One region of the Lacticaseibacillus rhamnosus genome, then DNA from elsewhere that is predicted to be linked to it. Evidence: predicted binding sites of a transcription regulator. Region 1 holds the regulator's gene; each other region holds the start of a gene.
The links. Region 1 encodes LexA, which represses DNA repair genes until DNA is damaged. Its sites were predicted from a motif close to CNAACANNTGTTNG; they were not measured.

Region 1 (4,308 bases):
CAACACGGTTTTTATTGGTTTACCGGTGAATTTGGCACTGTTTGGTCCTCGCAGCCTTCCTTACGTCCTCGTTTATTACATGGCCAATACCACTATTTTCTGGACAATCGGGGTTTATCTTATCCAAGGTGATGGGCCCAAACCGGCACGCTTTGATTTAAAAAAGGCGCTCGGCAAGGTTTTCTCACCTCCGTTATTAGGCTTCATGTTCGGGATTGTGCTCGTCTTATTGAACATCAAGCTCCCGGAGTTTCTAATGGCGGATCTGACATATGTTGGTGACTTAACGGTACCTGGATCCATGTTTTTTATCGGTATTGCGTTGCATACGGCTGGCTGGCGGCAGTTGCGGCTCAGCAAGGAAGCCTGGGGTATCTTTAGTGGCCGCTTTCTTTTTGCGCCGCTACTCATGACCGCATTGGTTGCTTTTGCTCCGGTTCCGACCTTGATGAAACAAATCTTTATTCTCCAGTCCTGCATGCCGGTCATGACCAATGCACCGGTTGTGGCCAAACTCTATGACGCCGATGCTGATTATGCTGCCATCATGGTCACAGAAACCACCTTGCTATCAATGATCGTGATTCCTATCGTTATGACCTGCATCCAATTTATTCACTAGGAGCTCGGAAATGAAAAAGCTGATATTTCTTACCATCTTAATCTTGCTAAGCGGCTGCTCTTCCACAACCCCGGCAAGCAAGTCTACATCCAAACAGCCAGCGGCCAGCACCGTCACCAGCCACGTCAAGCCCACTAAAAAGACCGTTCCCAAAGCCACTTTAAGTACACTTGTCGGCCACGCGTTCGTCCAAGTCGATAATCGCAAAAAGGCCATCCGGGTCACGTCCTCAACCAGCGGCTACTATCTTGAAACCTTAGCCAACCAAGGCGGCGTTTTTGAAAGTACCGATCAGGGAATTTTTGCCGCTCAGCTTACATTAAAAAGTCGAGTTTTCACCTTCACGGGTAAAGCGCAACCACAAGCGGCCAGTTCTACTTTGCAATTCCAACTCACCAAAAAAGGTCAACTCAAGCAACTTCCAAATGGACCTGTTTACAAAAAGGTACCGCAAGACGACCTTGATCGCCTCGCCCAACCTTGATATTTGCAACGTTGACATCAGGGTACATAATCAAAAAGACATTTACCACCACTTCGATAAAGTAGCTGGTAAATGTCTTTTTGATGTGAGGGCGATTCGTCCTACTGAATTATGAGCTGATTACACAAGCGCCGGCCGATATAAACTAACGACAATTCCGAGAATCGTGACACTTGGGAAGTACATATCATCCATATCATCATTTTCCGGATGCAGACGAACGCCATGCTTTTCTTTGTAAAAGCGTTTAACCGTTGCCTCATCCTCTTCGGTCATCGCAACGACAATCTGGCCATTTTCGGCATCATTTTGTTTCTTGACAATAATCTGATCGCCGTCTAAAATGCCGATCTTAATCATCGAACTGCCTTGGACCCGAAGCATAAACAATTCATCGGCGGAATACGGAAGATCGTCAGGGACAGGAAAATAATCATCAATATTTTCAATCGCCGTAATGGGAACCCCTGCAGCAACCGTTCCGACAATAGGGATTCCTTGTGCCTGAACCCCAATAAAATCAAGCCCTGCTGTCGTGACTTCAATAGTCCGCGGTTTAGACGGATCTTTGGCAATCAAGCCAGCCGCCAGCAACTTCTCCAAGTAAGCCGCGACCGTACTGGAAGAGCTGAGTCCGACCGATTTACCGATTTCGCGAACCGTGGGCGGGTACCCATGATCCTCGATCGCTTCATAGATTGTTTGTAAAATCTGTTTCCAACGTTTCTGACTTGCTTGTGTTGGCATCCGCTCACCGCCTCGTTCTCTTTTGTTACACTCAGCATACCAATACGAACGGACGTTTGCAATTGTTTTTGCTGTTTCATTTGAAAAAACTGTCGTTAGGCGCAACAAAATATCTTTTTGCCTCAATATTAAGGCCATTAACGCTTTTTATTTGCGTATGGACCGCGCCGCTCCCCAATGCAAGGACAAAGCATGCTTGGGTGGGCAATTCGATGGTTTTATCCTGCTTTCTATAACGCGCTCCCCGGCGCAGAAGTCTGCGTGTAAGGACCTTAAGCGCAATGGCCCGGTCTTGGCCATCACGCTTAAGGCCACTTACACTCCGACTTCTAACCGCGCCGGCTCGCGCTCACAAAAAATCCACAGTCGTCATGGCTGTGGATTGTTTCATCAATTAGTTATGCAATAATGGCATCTTATGCATCTGACGCCGATCACATCTGCTCTTGATGACTGCATAGAAGAAGCTTAAGAAAATATCTAGAGCCATCAACAAGATGCCGGCCGTCGCATAGTTACTAAACAATAGCAAAGTTGCGACCAGGGTCAGAGTTATTAATGTCCATTTAGCGCCCCGAAGTATGCTCATATGGGGTCACTCCTCTCCGTATCGGATGAACCGACATTGACTCACCGTTTTGGTTGTGACTTTATCATACCTGATTTTTTTGATTTGTAAAGCTTTTGTATATGTAAAATTTACATTAAGCGCCTTTGTTTAGGCTTTTATAATATTTGTAACGATTTCAGCGTGTTTTTGTAAATTTTATGTAACGACTGCAATTACACGTTCTTGACATTTCACGGAACCCATCCTCGAAAAATGCTACTCAGTCGAGTATCATTGTTATACAAGGTGTACTTGATTTTTGTGCTTAAAATCAGCGCTAAAGTGACGACTTCAGCTGTCGGTTACTGACAAGGTTAACTTGCCAGCCCTACGTTTGTTTTGTAAGGGCTTTTGTGACTGTCTGACCGCTTTGGCGTGCTGTGACCGGAATATAACCTTTACCGTTATTAGAGGAGGATCGCCTTTGAAACGTACCGACTCGTGGCTCTATCGCCGCTTTGTTAATAGTAAGTTCATGATTCTGCTAGTTGATTTGCTTTTGGCCCTGCTAGTCATTTTTGTCTTTACCAAAATTGCTTGGGTCTTTCAACCAGTCGTTGATTTTCTAGGGATTATTGCGCCGCCATTTATTTTTGCCGGCATTCTCTTCTATCTCACCGTTCCGATTATCAACCGCCTTGAAAAAGCCGGGTTGCATCGGGGCTTGGCAATCGGATTGCTGTTCATTGTATTGATTAGCCTGCTGGTCTGGGGCTTATTACGGTTTATTCCTGCTGTCAGCAATCAAATCACCAGTATCGTTGATTCCGCTCCGCAAATATTTACCGAAATCGGCAAATGGTTAGATGATTTAAATGACAAACAGAACATCCTGTCGCAACATGATCTCAACGAAATTGCCAATGAAGTCCAGACTTTCTTCACGGGTAAACAAGGTGCCTTTGTGACTGGCACCATTTCACAGCTGCAGAATCTGATTGGCATTGTCGGCAATGTGGTCGTCACAATTTCCACTGCGCCCATCATCCTCTTCTTTATGCTAAAAGATGGCGATAAGTTCACGCCGATGATCTTGCAGATTGTACCAACGAAACTGCGCCGCTCGGTTAAGCAAATGCTCCATGAAATGAATGAAAAAGTCGGTTCATACGTGCAAGGCCAGATCACGGTCGCATTATGCGTTGCGGTGATGTTCATGATCGGCTATTCGGTTATCGGATTGCGTTACGGTTTGATTTTCGGCTTGTTGGCTTGCCCGTTGAATCTGATCCCTTATTTCGGCTCGGCCCTTGCGATGATCCCACCGCTAATCATGGGCGCGTTAACTTCTCCACGCATGATTCTCGCCGTGATTGTCGTCTTCTTTATTGAATGGTTGATCGAAACGCAATTGATTTCGCCGCTGGTTATGGGCAGCAAACTTGAACTTCATCCCATTACCATTGTGGTTGTCCTGCTCACAGCCGGCAATCTCTTTGGCTTGGTCGGGGTCATTCTCGGCATCCCTGGCTTTGCCGTTTTGAAAATTGTCGTCACGCGATTCTTTAGCTGGTATCAGCAGGTTTCTGGTTTGTACGAATCAGATCACCCCACAGATGAAGTTGACCAAAAAGGAGTACCTCATGAATAGTTTTAATGTGTTATTGATCGGACTGGACATCGTTTTAATTGGCCTAGCTGGCTACTATCTTTTTTGGCAAAGTAAGATCCAATTTACTTCCCGATATGCAGTATCTCAGCTTATCTGGGCCGTGCTGCTTGGCTTTTGGTTTATGACAACCCGAGTCAACAACATGCCGTATATTATTTTCATCTCGATCTTTTTGGTGCTATCCATTATGGCAGGGACTGGCGGACTGGCCCCTACTCGCCTGATCGCCAACG
Region 2 (4,308 bases), 350 kb from region 1:
TTTGGGGGGATTTTGCGTGAAGCAGTTTTATATTGTTGACAGTTCAATTCTTCCAGATGTGGTTGGCAAAGTGATTGCCGCACGAACCTTACTCCAAAATGGTGAAGTTAAACAGGTCAGCGAGGCGGTTAAGCAAGTTGGCATTTCTCGCGGCACCTATTACAAGTACAAAGATTATGTTTTCCTGCCTGATCATGAAATGGCATCGCGAAAGGCGGTCATTTCATTAATGCTCCATCACGATCGCGGTATTTTGTCAGAAGTTTTGACGGTCATATCGCATGCACAGGCCAGCATCGTGACGATTAACCAGAATATTCCAATCCATAATTGGGCTAGTGTTGTGATCTCATTTGATATTTCGGCACTGCAAGGGACCATTGATGATTTAGTAACCAAACTTGGCGATATTCGCGGCGTCAGTGATGTTCATCTGATTTCGGTAGAATAAGCGGCATGTTTTTTTGGAGGCTTTATGAAAATCGCATTTAAATTATTGCTCTGGGTGTTAGTAGCCGGAGTTGCTTTATTTCCGGCGCTATTATTGATTTTGTTTGTCATTGGCCTGAGCGTTGTTATTTCGGGTGCTTTGGCAGTCAGTGCCGTTGGTTTTGTAATGGGCACTATTTTTGTTGCATTGGTAGGGTTGGGCATTATGATTCCAAGTGTCTTGCTCATTATTCGATTTATGACTTTCCGGACAGTTAATGCCCGATTTCAGCGCGGCGGTGAACGCTTAGTCCTTCCGGTGAGGGTTCATTTAACTGGGCGCGCGATCTACCATGCTATTTATGAAAATTACAAAGCTGGGCGTCGTCAGGGAAAACATGTTTTTCAAGCGTGGAGTTTTGGTTTAGAGACGTATTTTCATGAAGATCTTCAAGCGTATCTGGCAGACCAGATTCTCGCGCAACACGGTCCGGAGATGGCAGAGGCTTTTGTCTTAGATAAACGTCATTCATATACCATTGCTTATTAACAAATAATCGAAGGTAAGTTCACCGTTTTGGGATGTTCTCGAAACCGGAAATAGCATGTTTAAAAAATTGGCCTTAGCGTTTAACAATTTCAGTTGCGCTAAGGTCTTTTTTCAGCTAATGGGTTCAGTAAAACGAAGCACTAAACCTTGGCACCGTTACCAATCGGCATGATAAAAAGTGTCGGATCGCTTAATTGGGCCACGTTTCGTCTGCACGTGGGCGTCGTTGAATGAGCCGATTGGTTCGCGGCCAGCGCAGTTCCTCGAAACCGATGAATTCAATGGTTAGGCGGGTCTGTTGCCGCAGTAAGCCGATAAAAAGCTCTAATTGCGCCAGATCATAGTTGTGCAGGCTGTGCAAGGGGATGGAACGCAGGCGTTGATCTTTTGGTTGGATGTTAAAAAAGAAGTTAAATGCCGGCGTGTAGGTCTGGTTGACAAGTGAAATCCAGTACCGTGTTTTCCGGCGCCGTTTAAATAACGGGGTCAATCGTTCCATGATAATCTTGAGATCGTTAGTCATAGCTATTGCCACCATTATGGCCTCCTACAAGTGATGCGCGCTGAATGGCGGTACCGCCGTGCATGGCGCTTTTGGCGTAGACGAGTGCTTTAAAGCCGAATCGATTGCGGATCGCATCAAGCGTTCGTTCCAGGTTTGTTGCCTTGATTTGCTGATCGATCGGTTCAAAAAAATTGAGTTGTTCGCCGGTGTCCGGGGCCAAGCGGGAGGTGTAGACTGCTACATTACGAACGACTTCGCCATGCCAGTTATCGCGAAAAATTTCGCGTAAAGTCGTCACGATATCTGAGTCGCGATTCGTTGGCAGCATTCGTTTAGCTTGTGAAAACCCAGTGCGACCGTCTGCTTGGCTCTCAGCGTATGAAAAGCCAATTCCAAGTGTGATTTCACCGGCCCGTTTGCGGTGATGACGCAAGCGGGCGGCCACTTGTTCGCCGATTTCCTTAATCACAATTTCGATTTCGAACTGATTACGATAATCGCGTGGCAGCACTTGAGAATTACCGATACTTGGCTGGCGCGTGACGATCCGCTGACTAATCTTGGTGCGATCAATGCCCCATGCGGTCGCAAAAAGCTGCGTGCCAAGAATGCCCAGCTCTTGTTTTAAGGCGTACGGATTGGCGTGAGCAAGTTCATACATACTTGTGATGCCCATTCGTGCTAGATGTGCGGCGGTACGGTGACCGATGCTCCAGACATCCGTCATATTCTTGATTCGCCAGATAGTTTCAGGCACCGTTGCATATGTAATTTCGCCGAGTAAATCGGAATTGTGCTTGGCGTATACATCCAGTGCTATCTTGGCCTGGACTGGATTCTCACCCATACCGACAGTGGTGCGTAAACCGAGCTGTTGGTGAACCGTTGCCTGAATTAACTTGGCAACGGCGCGTGGTGTCTTGCCAAAAAGTCGCCAAGTATGGGTTAAATCGAGAATGGATTCGTCAATCGAGTATGGCCATAAATCTTCATCGGCAACGAACTGACGAAAAATGTCATTGATAGCCAGATTCTTCTTAATGTAAAGGTTCATACGCGGGGGCACGACAATTAAATGTGGTTCATTAGGTAAATCGCGTTGCCGGCTGACGTTACTCTTGAGACCATACATTTTTTTGGCCATTGGCGATGTGGCTAAAATTAAACCGCCGTTCGTATTTTCCTGTTCGGACATCACCACGAGGACGGTTTTGAGTGGATCAAGTCCACGCTCGATGCTTTCAACCGATGCATAGAAGGACTTGTTGTCGATCAAAAAAATGACGCGATGCGGTTCATGCGAATAGTCATAGCGCATATCAATCACCTCTGTGGCTATTATACGAACGTATGTTTGCAAAGGCAAGTTATTTTCTGCTTACGTTGACAATGCGCAAATAAAAAATCCACGCTGCCTGAAAAAAGACACCGTGGATCAAAAGTTTATCGGTTGAAACTATTAACTGACTAACGCATGCAGCCACCCATATGCCAGGATGAAGCCCAAGATGTAAAACCGTGCATCATGGTATCAGGGGCAATGGCTGTCCAGCCGTGGGTAACGAATGCTAAAACGAATAAGGCGGTAAAGATTGCTGCGATAACACTCAAAGTAACGATTAAAGGCCGCCATTTTTCCGATAACATCATACTTCGCCTCCTGCTATTGAATGTTAACTTCTGCCATTAGTATAGCACCACGAACTTAATAGCCAAGTTAAGCTGCAGGCAACACCGTCGTTCAGCATGATCGAAACGTGAATCAATCACGCTCCCATTTGATCTTGAGGTTGGTTTCGATTAAGTCGCCATCATCGAGTGCAAATGGTTCAACCACGCTGGTGCCATCTGGTTTCGTGAATTTGATGTTTAAAATATTATCATCGCGGTAAACCACCTCCCAAGTACCGTTGCTTGGGGTGTTGTTGTTAGTTGCTGTGTATGTGCCATCGCTATTGAAATTGAACGTTGCCCGATCGCCGGATTCCCACCGGCCAACAATGCCGCTGGTTGAGTGATTATCGTTGCGTTTTGAAGTGTCAGATGGGTAGGTGCGGTTGGTTTTGGTCACGCCATTGTCGTCATAGTCATCATCATCGTCGTCATCAGTGTCACGACTTGTTTGTGAAGCCTGTGACGATGACGAGGCGGTGTTGGACGAGGCAGCTGCTGCGTCTAAAGTGAGTGCAGCGGCTTGGCCTTTCAGGGGAACGATCACGTCACGGGTGAAATCTTTAGTAGCACCGTCATGCGTGCCGCTGAGTTTAAGGGTATAGCGGCCCGGAAGTTGATTGTTGATCGTGTATTGACCATTATGATTGGCAGCTTGCACCGGCGTATGATTCAGCGTTAACGCTGCGTTTTTAAGGTTAGTCTTCACGGTTACCGCGGTGGTTCCAAGCTTGAATTTATACTTCGGGAAAAACAGCATTTCCTGACCTCGCTTGACCACCTGTACCATGCCGCTGGTGGACTTAGCCCGAATCATGGTATTTAAAAGGCTGCGATAATGGCGATCCTCAATGAGTTGGGCCAGTGGTTTGAGGTCATCTTCATGCAAAGGCGTTCCATCGCTGGCAACGGCAACTTCCGCCATATCATCAGCATCGCCGCTTGTCATTTCTTCGGCAAGCTCGGCAACTTGCCGGTCTTGACTATAATAGGCGGCGCCGGCTAAATAGGCACAACCGGCTATTAAGATGACGACAATGCCGACAATCCATGGCCAGCGCCGATGTGAGTGCGGCGTATGTCGGGTTGGCGCTGGGGCTGCTGCAGTTGTTGATGCAGGGGTCGTTGGCGGTTGCGGCGTGGACGCTTCGTT
Region 3 (4,308 bases), 810 kb from region 1:
GCTCGAAAGGTAGTGACGTTTCTATGTTTTCACTATATAGTTGGGTTATTTATGCCATACTGTTTCTCATCGCAAGCTTTTGCTGTGCCTTTTATTCACTCTTTATCCGGCACAAGTTTAAGCTCCATGACAGACTATTGACGAAAGCATTTGGTGATCCCCTCCATAATCCGTATAGATTCCTAGAAACCGAAGATGATCAAATTGCCCGCTTATCACAAGCGTTTAAATTCACCACGTTTATAGGGATTGGTTGCTATTTTATTGGCTTATTTCTCTTTTTCAAAAACCTGAATAATTTCTCAAACCAAATTAATCTAGGCTTAATTGCCATTACCATTTGTTTCATGTTAATTGGAATCATCAGTTTGATCCTAGCCCAGCTAACTGATCAGCAAAAAATGATACGCCAAATTAAGGCGTATCATCAACAGAAATACAAACTAAAATTTTGTGATTTCTTTGATTCTGCTAAACCAAGTGCAAGCATCCGCCGAAATCAGGCCAACATAGTCGGATTATTATTTCTACTAGCAATGCTTTTTTGCATTTTCATGTTTTTCAATTCAGTAAATTATTCTCCTCTTTCAACTTCCCGTATCACACCAACCTATCTTTTGTTAGGCAAACACTAAAATAAGCGCCCCGCCAACAATCACCGCTGTCGCGACCAAACTTGTTGCCGCCGAAAGATAGTTTGTTCCCATATTTCCAGCTAAATCTAAGGAAAAACCTGTTGAAAACACTGGACGCTCGGCGACCTTAACCTCAGGATGATTCTGCCAATAGATAGGCATAAATTTGATCTTCCAGTTAACCGCAATATTCACATCAACATTTGAAAGCTTTTTAGCTTTGATAACGTTTACGGTGATATCTAACTCTACTGTCCCAATTTGGTCTGTTTTAATTGAGTAGTCGATTGACCCTTGCGAAATCTTTGCCCCCACTTGTATTACCTTCGACTGATCAATTACAGCTTGATAACTGGTTGCATCTTTAATGTTTCCAAAATTCGACTCGAATTTTTTCTGCAATGCTACACTATCCAGTTTGCCATCTTTAATACCAATAGGGCCGTTCCCAGCCGTAAAATCTACTGACCAAGTAGCGATTACACCTGGGCTCGGCATTGGAAACATGTAATCTTTGCCTGCTGAGAAATTTACCAAATCGTCAATCAAGCCATTCATCAAGTCATTAGCAACAACTACTTTTGCTGAGTCCGGTAAGGCACCAGGCGTGAATGTCTTCGTGCCCGGATCACTAATTTTGACATCCGTTGCAACCTGATCAATTGGAATGTCACCAATGCTGTACTCAATAAATTGATCGAAGCTCCAGTTTAACGGCATTGCATAACCTAAATTACCTGAATAGCCCGTTGACATATCGGATACGAAACAGCGCACCGCATATCCCGCTTTTAAGACATGTGCACAAACATTTCGCGTGCCATAGATTCCAGCACGAAAGCCTGATTTGGCAAGCCCTGAATTGACACCCCGCATATAAGCGACCACAGTTGCCTCAATATCGCCTTCCAGAATGTCAACATCACAAGCAAAGTAGATAATAGTGCTATTAGGAAAGCCAAGAACTCGTGCAGTTGAAGCAACCGTCATTGCATCAAGCACACCTTGAGTTTCGGTGAAATATTTAATGTCGGCGCCGCCATCTTGATAGATTGGAAAAATGCTCATACCGCCATCGGTAATTGATTTAATCTCAGACGCAGTCAAATTCTTAGGAGTAAAAGCATTCCCTACTGCCCCCTTTAGGTATCGCCCGACAATGCTGAAACCATATTTACGTAACAATGCAACATCAGAACTCGTCAGTTGCTTAGATGTGTCACAAGCGATTGAATCGCGTGTTGTATCACCATTGCTAGTTAATAGGCCCTTAATAACCCGATTACCAGCGATTCTTCCTGTGGTTGGTTCCAGGTTCATCATTGTGCTAAAGGCAGCCACTGCATCGCCAACTGCACTGGTGAATTGGCCATTAGTCGGAATGTCTGTGAAACCATTTACTAACAGACCGTATTGTAGGATGCGAACGGCGTCAGTATCTGTTGATCCCTCAGATAAAACAGGGCAATTGTCAATTGTCTTCTGCCCATAGATACCATTTGCAACATCAGCAGCCATCCCTTCAGCTCTTTGCAATGCATAAATCAAAGCTGTGTTAGTGTCACGTTGATAGATGCCATCGCAAGGTAGAATGCCAATGTTATTACTGAACCGTCCATTAAGATATTGCTGCATTGACCGAACCTTCTCCGATCCCCCAGTAACCAAGGTAAATGCAGCCATATCGAACAATGCCGCCATAAGATTAACTGTAACTACGCCATTTGCGGTAATACCCGCATTCTGCTGTAGTGTTTTGAAAGCTTGCTCTGTTGCATCAGAAAAGTCCTGATTAAAGTCGCTACCAGGATTGATGCCTTTACACCAGAAGGCGCCTTGAATGAGCTGGGCGATATTGCCCTTATAACCGGGCTTCAAACTGCCTACCACCGAAGCTAATGCTGTCTTGGTTGCATCGCCAAATCCTTCACCAATAGCGCTAATACCAATTTCATGTTGTAGCCCCATCCGCAAACTATAAATAGTGGGCCATCCAGTTTGTCCGTTCTCGGGCGCTGTCGTGAAACCAGAAACACTGCTATACGTTTTATTAAGCCATTTTTGAACGGCTAGTACCGCTTCATCTGCCATTTTAAAAATCTCTTTTACAAATTTTAAGGTGACACGTCTGTCATCGAATTAAACAGAACACACGTTCGATTTAATTCTACTGCGGAGACTTCTTTTTGTCCAAACTTTTCTTAAATAAACTTCTGATCGCACAAAAACCAAGTTAGCGATTACGATTACTCCACAAAAATTGACATTCCGTTCCCGTTCCGCTACACTCGTTTTTGACATTTAAATACACCACCAAGAAATAGAGGTTGCGGTGGGCAACGAAAACTGGGGAGTGCCGAGTCATGTTGAACCAGTCGTAAGTGCCGCCGCCGAAATGTTGAATCGTATTCGGACGATTCGCATTGGGCCATGGGCGCATAACCCATGGACTGTCGAAGCTGGTTGCTTCGGGGCGCTATGATTCTGGTTCATGACTAAAATCGATGGAATCGACCTTTATTGCGGTATCAATAAAGGTCGATTTTTTGGTTCCAGCTCTATTTCCCACTACAAGAAGGGAGAAATGTCACTTATGAGAAAACATTGGGTTGCGCGTTTAGGCGTGCTAGGGTTCGCATTGAGCCTCCTGCTTGGCAGTTTTGCCGCAACACCTGTCAGTGCTGCCAGCGATGACAACACGTTTAAAGTCGGAATGGAGGCCGGCTATGCACCGTTCAACTGGACGCAAACAACGAGTGCCAACAATGCGGTTAAGATTCAAGGCAGCCAAGAATACGCAAACGGGTACGATGTTCAAATTGCCCGCAAAGTTGCCAAGGCGTTGCACAAGAAGGTTGTGGTGGTCAAAACATCATGGGATGGTCTGCCGCCTGCATTAACTTCTGGCAAAATCGATGCCATTATTGCCGGCATGTCGCCAACGCCAGATCGTCGCAAAACCATCGATTTCAGTAATCCGTACTATATTTCCAACCTGACGATGGTCGTCCGCAAAGATAGTAAATATGCCAAAGCCAAAAGTATTGCCGATTTCAAAGGCGCCAAGATTACTGCCCAACTGAGCACCTATCACTATCAGGCGATTAATCAAATCAAAGGCGTTGTCAAGGAACCGGCGATGAACGATTTTCCAGCCATGCGCGTGGCCTTGGAATCCGGCACGATTGATGGCTATGTTTCCGAAGTACCAGAAGGGATTACTGCCGAACGTGCGAATCCGAATCTGATGTATATCCATTTTGCCAAGGGTCAGGGTTTTAAAACCGATGCCAGTGATACTAACTTAGCGATCGGCCTGCGAAAAAATGATCCTAATAAGGCCAAGATTAATGAGTTGCTTGCTACGATCTCTACAAAAGAACGGGCACGGTTGATGAACGAAGCCGTTGATAATCAGCCGTCAACCGAAAAAAGCGGCAACTGGTTCATGGCGATTATGAAACAGTATGGTCCCATGCTATTGCGCGGTACCGGCATGACGCTGCTGATTTCTTTGGTCGGGACACTTGTTGGCTTTATCATCGGTTTGCTGGTCGGTATTATTCGAACCACGCCAAAGCCAAAGAAACTGGGTCAGCGTGGGTTACGGGCCGTGATCAACTGGCTGCTGTCCGTTTATATTGAAGTCTTCCGTGGTACGCCAATGATCGTT

Region 2: the regulator LexA is predicted to act here: its motif matches at 2,828-2,841, upstream of EL173_RS05585 (Y-family DNA polymerase).
Region 3: the regulator LexA is predicted to act here: its motif matches at 2,781-2,794, upstream of EL173_RS14595 (glycoside hydrolase domain-containing protein).

What each region holds. Positions count from the first base shown of each region.
Region 1 covers NZ_LR134331.1:714,697-719,004, reverse strand. Annotated here, with positions in the region: gene EL173_RS03570 (AEC family transporter) at 1-622, shown strand, start outside; gene EL173_RS03565 (hypothetical protein) at 633-1,106, shown strand; gene lexA (transcriptional repressor LexA) at 1,227-1,853, opposite strand; gene EL173_RS03550 (hypothetical protein) at 2,248-2,442, opposite strand; gene EL173_RS03545 (AI-2E family transporter) at 2,888-4,054, shown strand; gene EL173_RS03540 (hypothetical protein) at 4,047-4,308, shown strand, end outside.
Region 2 covers NZ_LR134331.1:1,067,180-1,071,487, forward strand. Annotated here, with positions in the region: gene EL173_RS05570 (ACT domain-containing protein) at 17-451, shown strand; gene EL173_RS05575 (hypothetical protein) at 476-979, shown strand; gene EL173_RS05580 (hypothetical protein) at 1,170-1,517, opposite strand; gene EL173_RS05585 (Y-family DNA polymerase) at 1,495-2,802, opposite strand; gene EL173_RS05590 (hypothetical protein) at 2,952-3,134, opposite strand; gene EL173_RS05595 (zinc-ribbon domain-containing protein) at 3,247-4,308, opposite strand, start outside.
Region 3 covers NZ_LR134331.1:2,896,509-2,900,816, forward strand. Annotated here, with positions in the region: gene EL173_RS14590 (hypothetical protein) at 24-635, shown strand; gene EL173_RS14595 (glycoside hydrolase domain-containing protein) at 621-2,726, opposite strand; lysine riboswitch at 2,949-3,122, shown strand; gene EL173_RS14600 (ABC transporter permease subunit) at 3,220-4,308, shown strand, end outside.